DNA from 2 places in the Peribacillus sp. 05N428 genome. Region 1 is predicted to be linked to the other one. Evidence: riboswitches for the same ligand, from Rfam matches in the RefSeq annotation. Region 1 holds a riboswitch; the other holds the start of a gene.
The links. A riboswitch is a leader RNA that binds a small molecule or an ion and turns the genes downstream of it on or off. The one in region 1 is predicted to bind preQ1.

Region 1 (4,217 bases):
GATGATTTGATGTTTGCTGAATGGAAGTTCCTGTGGTTTTGCCAGAACGAGTAACTCGCTTACAATAAGATTGATCCGGTCCAATTCACTTAACATGATCGTGTAGTAATGTTCATAGGGATGGTCGCTCTTTTTAAGCAGCTGGACGAAACCTTTTAAAGAAGTCAGCGGATTTCGTACCTCGTGGGCTACACTTGCGGCAAGTTCGCCGACTATCGATAATTTTTCGGTTCTTCTTAAGCGTGCTTCGGTTTCTCGAATTTGAGTGACTTCTTTAGCATAAGTAATGATTCCGACTAAATCCTCGCCAACCATCATCGGGACAAACGTACAAGAAAGTAAGATGGACTTCCCGTACTTCGTCAGGAATTCTATATCTTTCCCTTTTTTGATCCCCTTTTGGTTTTCCATGACATATTGGCATGATGTACGGATCAATTCCGCGTCTTCTGCTGAAAAATTCAAATTAATGAATGAGGCGCCATGTATTTCTTCCTGTTGAAAGCCTGTTACCGTTTCAAACCTTGGATTCACGGTCGTGATCATTCCATTTAAATCAAGCATCAGCATCGGATAAGGGTTGTGTTCAAACAATGATTTATAGCGTTGTTCGCTATCGAATAATTGATTCTCCGCGACAACTCTTTCAGATATATCCCTGCCAATGACGACTAAGCCTTTACGAGAACCATCTTCATTGAACAGGGGAACTTTAATCGTATCAAAGGTCTTGTGATTGCCATCGGGAAGAGGGATGATTTCCTCGCACCTAGTAATTTCCCCCTTTACCCACGTTTCTTCATCGGAAACTTCACAGTAGATCAAAGATTCTTTATAAAATTCGGAGTATTCCGCGAGCTCGCTATCTCTTTTTCCCTTATAATCTACATGCTCCAATTGAAATAATTGCAGCCCGAAGGTATTGGATTCAAGCCATCGGCCATCCCCATCCTTGAAATTAACGAAATCCACCATTGAATTGATGAGTGTGCGCCGACGTTGTTCCGCTTCTTTTAATCGTTTGAATTCTTCTTTTTTAGCTAAATAAAGATATAGAATTAAGCCTATTGATAAAAGGAAAACAATGCCTTCCGCCCTTTGGAGTTGAATGAAGACTTCTTTATTATGGATATTTGTAGTTAAAAAATAGTCGAATACGACTAATGTAAGAATCCCGGATAGGATATATATTGCTAAGATGGAGCGTTTGGACATGGAGATTCTCCCTGATTTTAAGACATTTCAAAGGTAAAATTACATACACATTTTAACAAACTATCGGAAAAAAATATATGCAGAATCTCTAAATAAAAAAACAGGGGCCAATGTGGTCACCTGTTTTTTCTGAAGAGGGTTAGTTTCTTCTTCTTTTTTGCACGCTTATAGATCATGAAGAATAGTAAGAAGAGGAGTGCAAGCGCAGCTAGCGTATATTGGTTCATTTCAACAGATAGCAGTCCATAGGGAATCAGTGATAGGAAGAAAAAGTATATAAGGTTGCCAAGTGCCGTCGCCAATAAAAAGTCTTTGAAAGTGATGGTGCTGACTCCAGCTGCCAAGTTAATTAAGCTTGTTGGGATAAGCGGGAAAATCCTGCCTGTAAACACGTACATGAAGCCATGCTCCACTACAGATTCTTGCCATTTTTCACCAATCTTCTTTAAAAGAAGCTCCTGAAACCAGTTTCTGGCTGCATAAAAAATGAATCCTGAGGCAACAACACTTGTAAACCAACTCCATAGATAGCCATATATGAATCCGAATATCGTGACATTGATGGTCAGGAGCAAAATTAAGGGGATGATTGTAAAAGAATTTTGTACAAACATCAATACGAATGTCACAATAAATGTAAGCAAAAGATTTTCCTTCAATATGCCAATAACAGAATCCAAATCACTTTTCCAAACCAAAGTGAACAGTTCTGCATTAGAGTATATAAAAATTGCGATTACAAGTAGACCGATTATGGTCAGGACTTTTTTCAAAGGGCCACCACCATTCTTACTAATAGTTTATCATTTTCGAGTTCAATGGTGAAAAAAAAGAGCTGCCGCATCATGCAGACAGCTCTTTTCCATTATAGTGGCTTAACGGCGCGAAGATTCCTTTTAAAGCCACTTTTCAAACTGAATTCTTTTGTTCATTCCATAAATGATTGGCGCTCCAATCAAAAGGACAACGAACTCACCGACAGCTGTAGTCATCCAGCTTAGCCAGAATGGCAAGCCAAAGGCAAGGTTCAGTTCAATTGCAATTAAAAACATTGTGAACGTGAAAAAGATAATCGTAGCGATCATACGTCCTTTAATGCCTTTTATGAAACGAGAAACATAAATGACAAGCAATAAGGCGAGCAGGGATTGCCCCACCCCAAAAATCAAATCATATGGCACCATCGGCGAAAAGAGCAGATTCGATATGAAGACTCCTCCAACGATACCGTAGATATATTTTTTATTGAATACAATCAGATGATTCAACATTTCCGGTACACGGAATTGGAACATCTCAAAAGCTATTGGTTTAAACACCAATGAGACCGCCACATACAAGGCAGCCAATAACCCGTTTATCACGAGTGTACGAACATTCATTTTACTCTCTCCCTAGTTTTTTATCGTGGGATGGTTACGAACCACGTGCAGGCGTTTACCCGATGATTAATAGTATCCCATGTAAGCTTGTTTCGTCAATTTGTAAAGAATGGTTTTAATTTATAGGTTTCCAATCAGATGAAGCAGCACAATTGGATTTTGAATTATTGCAATGAAGGATGATATTATTTCAATATGTACATAAAAAGGAGTGAATATTAATATGTCGATCGAAAGTGTCAAAAGCCATTTTAAACAATGGAATCGGGAAGGCGACGTAAAGGAGTTCGAAACATCTAGTGCAACGGTGATTGAGGCAGCGGAAACCATCGGTGTTATCCCAGCGCGGATTGCCAAGACCCTTTCCTTTAAAGGGGAAGGTGAACACGCGATTTTGGTCGTTGCCGCAGGGGACGCGAAAGTGGATAATAAGAAATTTCGTCAGACGTTCGGTTTCAAGGCACGAATGCTTTCACCTGATGAAGTGCTTGCACAGACCGGCCATGCAATCGGAGGCGTTTGCCCGTTTGGCCTGGCAAACGATTTAGCTGTTTTTCTTGATGTATCGATGAAACGCTTCGAGTCATTGTTTCCGGCTTGCGGCAGTTCAAACTCTGCAATAGAACTTACACTCGCTGAATTGTTTGAATATTCAGGTGCCAAGGATTGGGTAGATGTTTGTAAGGGGTGGGAAGAAAAGCGGAATGTGGATACGGCGGCAGGAAATGCAGTTGATGGCATTTGAAATGGGATGGAATCCACTACAGTGAACTTTATTTGCGGGGGCCTCATGCATTTCTTTTATTAAAGCGGAAAACGGGCAGAAAGTGTTCCTGATCGGAGGGTGAAAGATGTTAAATGGAAGCGAAAGAAAAAGCAATAGCAGCTATCTGAGTCTTAAAACTCTTTATGAAGAAAATATAACGGTTAAGAGCATTGCCCAGGAGCTTGAGTTTTGCCATAAAAACGATCTGGCGCTGGATATCCAGAAAGCAATGAAAAAAAAGAATTTTGATATATTGGCAGTCCAAGATCAAGGGGAAATCATCGGATATATCGAAAGGCAAGAACTAGGTGAAGGAAGTATTTCTGAATATATGAGAAACTTCTCACCAAGGGAAATGGTTTCGAATTCAACCCCTTTGATCCAGCTTCTCCATATTTTTAAGAATAAGACAAGGGTGTTCGTATTAGAGAATAATTCAATTAAAATGTTGATTACCCATGCCGACCTCCAAAAGCCTCCGATCAGGATGCTGATATTCGGATATATTACCTTATTGGAAATGAGGATGAGCGATATCATCCTGGATAGATTCGGCGATGGCAGCTGGTATCCAATGATCAGCGAAGACCGTTTAGAAAAGGCAACTGAATTATATAAAAGGAGAATCGATAAAAATGAGGATATCAATATAATAGAGTGCCTGCAAATCAGTGATAAATTCGATATTATACATAAAGATAAAGAATTGAGGCACTTCTTCCAAATCCCTTCGAAAAGTAAAGGGAAGAAGGATGCGAATGCCATCCGAAAATTACGGGATAAGATTTCCCATGCTAATGAACTGGGTCTGGACATGTCATGGATGGAAATCATCGAGGTTGTCGAGTCCTGCG
Region 2 (4,217 bases), 110 kb from region 1:
TCACGCATCTCACGATAGGTTAGTTCCCGGATTCCCTTCGGATTGGAAACCACATTTGGATTCACCGCATAAACGGCATCCACGTCCGTAAAGTTCTCATACAAATCAGCCTTGACCCCATTAGCAAGAATCGAACCCGTAATATCGGAACCGCTTCTTGAGAAGGTTAACACATCACCATCTAACGTATATCCGAAGAATCCTGGAAATACAACGATTCCTGGCTCATCACGCAGAGCATATAACCGATCATAAGACTCTGGCAGCACCCTGGTAAATCCACCTTCATCCGTTACGATCAAGCCTGCCTTCTTCGGATTGATATACTGCGCCTCCACTCCAAGGCTTTGGAAATAACCTGCGACCAGCTTCGCATTATTATCCTCGCCACCGGCCTTCAAGGCATCCAGATAGCGCTTCGGGTTAGATTGATCTGCATGCAGCAGTGCCATTAAATTTTCATGAATCCCTGTGATGACACTCTCGGATATATCCAACTCTGCAGCAATGCTCGCATAGCGGGATACAACATCTTCTATCAAATGCTCTCCGTTATCCCCGCGCAGCTGCTGTTCCGCAGCTTCAATCAATAAATCCGTTACCTTTATATCATCGGAATTGCGTTTTCCTGGAGCGGAAACGACCACAATCTTCCTCTCTGGATCAGAAACAACAATTTCGAATACCTTCCTCAACTGTTCACCTGACGCAAGTGAACTTCCACCAAACTTTGCAACTTTCATCTCGACATCCCCTATTTTCGTAAATATTCTGTCAAAATTAACTCTCCCTATTATTACGCTTTTTCTCGAAACAATCAAGTGGAAATTCCATTATAGGAGGACATTTGTACTTTTAAAAAGGACAGAATGACAGAACCACTGATCGAAATTAGCTATAACTAAAAAAAAGACAACGGGCATATGCCCATTGTCTCTCCATTCTTTAGCGATTATCCACGGTTTCCGGGTATAAGTCATGATTCATCAAGCGGTAATTCGCCATTTCCTCATACTTCGTACCTGGTTTCCCATAATTCGTGTAAGGGTCGATGGAAATTCCGCCCCTTGGTGTAAACTTGCCCCATACTTCAATATATTTAGGGTCCATCAATTCGATTAAATCATTCATGATGATGTTCATGCAGTCTTCATGGAAATCACCATGATTGCGGAAGCTGAATAAATAAAGTTTCAAAGACTTGCTTTCCACCATTTTCACACTGGGAATATAGCTGATGTAAATGGTAGCAAAGTCCGGCTGGCCCGTGATCGGACATAAACTAGTGAATTCCGGGCAATTGAATTTGACGAAATAATCCCGGTTCGGATGCTTGTTATCGAATGATTCAAGGATTTCAGGAGCATAGTCGAATGTATATTTTGTTCCTTGATTCCCAAGCAGTGTGATATCTTTTTTTAATTCTTCTTCTTTTCTTCCAGACATGAAAAGTCCTCCTAATCCCACATTTCAGGGAGATTCATAAAATGGGCCTCTATATAACAAAAACCATATCTCCTCAAAGATATGGTTGATTCGCGAAAAATATCAAAGCCATAGTTTTTTTAAGAGGGTGATGCTATGAACCTCTCCCGTATATCGGGAAATATTTTAAAATTGTCATAGTAAATATAGAAAAAATAATCTAATCTGTCAATCATACATTTTAAATTTGGTTTGATTCTTGATGGCATTCAGCTTAAAATGTAGAAGAAGTTTATCCTACACGAAGGAAGAGATTAAGTCAATGTGGATTTTTGCAGCACTCATCACGAGTTTATGCTTCGGAATCAATAACAGCATTTTTAAATGGAGCAGCGGAAAAGGGTATTCCAAGATACATATCCAATTTTTCTTTTATTTTTCAGCATTTATTTTGTCCATTGTTTATGGAGTATTAATGGATGGTTTGCAGATGAAATGGCTGTCCATCATGCTTGGTGCAGCAATTGGTGTACTGAACGCCAATGGTAACATCCAGATGGCAAGCGCCTTTGAAAAGGGTCCGGCAAGCTTGACATCTCCATTAATCGCAGCGAATGCCATATTCCCCATTCTCTGTGCAGCTTTAATTTTTCACGAACATATTTCTTCCTTGCAGTGGAGTGGAATCGCCTGCATGTTTATCGCTACATTAGTCATCCAATATACACCTAATGCAAAAGGTAATCATCAATATGTCCCATGGATGATGCACACATTACTCTCCATCTTATCTTTTGGTGTGCTCGGCATTCTTATGACGACATCAACACGTCTTCATTTAAACTCCCTTGATATCCTTGTATCAATGTATGGAGGCGGAATGCTTTATCTTCTTTCGGCTCTAGCCTTTAAAAAAGAAAAAATCAAGCTAAAGGAAGTCAAAATCGGTTCCTTAGTAGGCTTTTTAAGCATGATAGGCTATGGATGTTATTTCTTTGCGTTGAACACCGGCATCGCAAGCATCATTTTCCCTGTCGTCAGCCTGAACTGTTTGGTTGTCGTATTCGCTGGATGTTATATATTCAAGGAAAAACTAAAAACCTATCAAATTGCCGGTGTTCTAGCGGCATTAATCGGTATTATTTTAACTAAAATATAAATATAGTTCGTATAATAAAAACGACCTGGCTGTCATGTATTTAAGCCAGGTCGTTTTTTATTTAACCGGAAAATAGAGTAGGTCAAAAAAAAAAGTGTTGACACCTCCTGAAAAATATCAGATAATTTTGAATATTAACTTTCTCGATTTTACTGCTTTTGAAATGTTTGATTATCCTTCTGCCACGGGTATAAAAGAAATAGGTACAACCACCTCATTTAATTCTGAATCAGGAAAGGAAAGATGCATAATGGTAAAAGTTACAGTAACAGTTGATTTCCAAGGAAAATCTTATCAAACTAACGTCCTAACTAAACCGGGTACTGATCATGAAGTAATTTTACAACAAGCCCTTCATCAAGTTGAAAAACAATGGAAAGCATAAAAAAGCAGGCATCGCAATAGATACCTGCTTTTTTTTACCTTAAATACTATTCAAAATACTTTTCATATGCACGATTAACGACCCTCTTGCAGCAATTCCCTCCTGCTTAAAAACACTTTTAATTATTATTATTCAAAAGACACTAAAATTAAGATGTCAGTTTGTGTACTAGAATTTTTTATTATGAAAAAATTCCCAATTGAAATGGGATTATATAATAAAAGTCTTTTAAAAAGACGGTCTTTTAAAGGCGCGTCTCAGCTGTAGACAATTTAACCGTTAATTTCCACTCCAGGCACTCGCTTTCCGCGGGCGGTCAGGAGCCTCCTCGGTGCCTTTGCGCCTGCGGGGTCTCCCTTGGACTCGCTTTTCCCGCAGGAGTCTCGCATCTTCCGTTCCAATCAACTTTGTTTTAAATTTTAGTTAGAACCCTTTTGTTTGCAAACTCAAAGACGGTCTTTTAAGGACCGTCTTTTTAATGTTCTATTAAACTAAATTTCTTATTAATGGCATGGAACGTTCTTGGAGGCTATCGGAAAACAGACTATAAGAAATGAGCTTCTTCCTGTACTGTTTAACTACATCCACACGGTCGCTGTAAATATATACAAATAACCTAACATCCTTTTTGCCTCTTTTAGTATCAATGACCAATGGAGTCCCGCTGTTCTCTGGATGTAAAAACAATTGCTCGTTCCCTGGGAATATATGATTTTTCTTCAAAAACCTAGCTTTATTAAAATAATTAATAACTTGAATTTTTTCTTCACCTTCTAAACGTTTTCCGTCAAAGGTTACGATCGCATTCCCGCCACTAATTTCTGCGTGTATTTTAAATTTGCTGATAATCCAATTAACTGCATCGGTTGGAAGACAGGAAACCAATATTTTTAACAAACTTAAGATAATTGTCAAAATCAAAACCGGCAAAGTCAATTCATCATCTCCGCTACATTTATAAATTAATTCTTATATCACTTATTATATCAAAAGGGGCTGACCGTTTTTCTTAGTAGATGTGTCCGTTCTATTAACGTTTCACATTAGTTATACCGCTGTACTTAAACTAACGGGTTCTCGAAGAAGGGCATTAGATAATCAAACTATTATTTAAAAGTGTATACTAAATCAAAAAAAAGAATCCATTTTTGAATCATTTGATTACAAAAATGGATTTTTATATACAACTAATATGTTTATTCAGGAGGAACCTTTGATCTAAAAGTAAAACATAGTTTTCTAGCTAAA

Region 2: it holds a riboswitch for preQ1, as region 1 does, so the genes downstream of both, queF (preQ(1) synthase) here and AC1DIV_RS11920 (QueT transporter family protein) in region 1, are expected to answer to the same signal.

What each region holds. Positions count from the first base shown of each region.
Region 1 is NZ_JBFTMS010000010.1:50,891-55,107, forward strand. It holds gene AC1DIV_RS11910 (PAS domain-containing sensor histidine kinase) at 1-1,215, opposite strand, end outside; gene AC1DIV_RS11915 (TVP38/TMEM64 family protein) at 1,332-1,988, opposite strand; gene AC1DIV_RS11920 (QueT transporter family protein) at 2,112-2,597, opposite strand; PreQ1 riboswitch class I at 2,604-2,648, opposite strand; gene AC1DIV_RS11925 (YbaK/EbsC family protein) at 2,821-3,342, shown strand; gene AC1DIV_RS11930 (CBS domain-containing protein) at 3,449-4,217, shown strand, end outside.
Region 2 is NZ_JBFTMS010000010.1:156,257-160,473, reverse strand. It holds gene AC1DIV_RS12440 (aspartate kinase) at 1-743, opposite strand, end outside; gene queF (preQ(1) synthase) at 946-1,446, opposite strand; PreQ1 riboswitch class I at 1,551-1,596, opposite strand; gene AC1DIV_RS12430 (EamA family transporter) at 1,748-2,584, shown strand; gene AC1DIV_RS12425 (BA3454 family stress response protein) at 2,679-2,969, shown strand; gene AC1DIV_RS12420 (YfmQ family protein) at 3,456-3,905, opposite strand.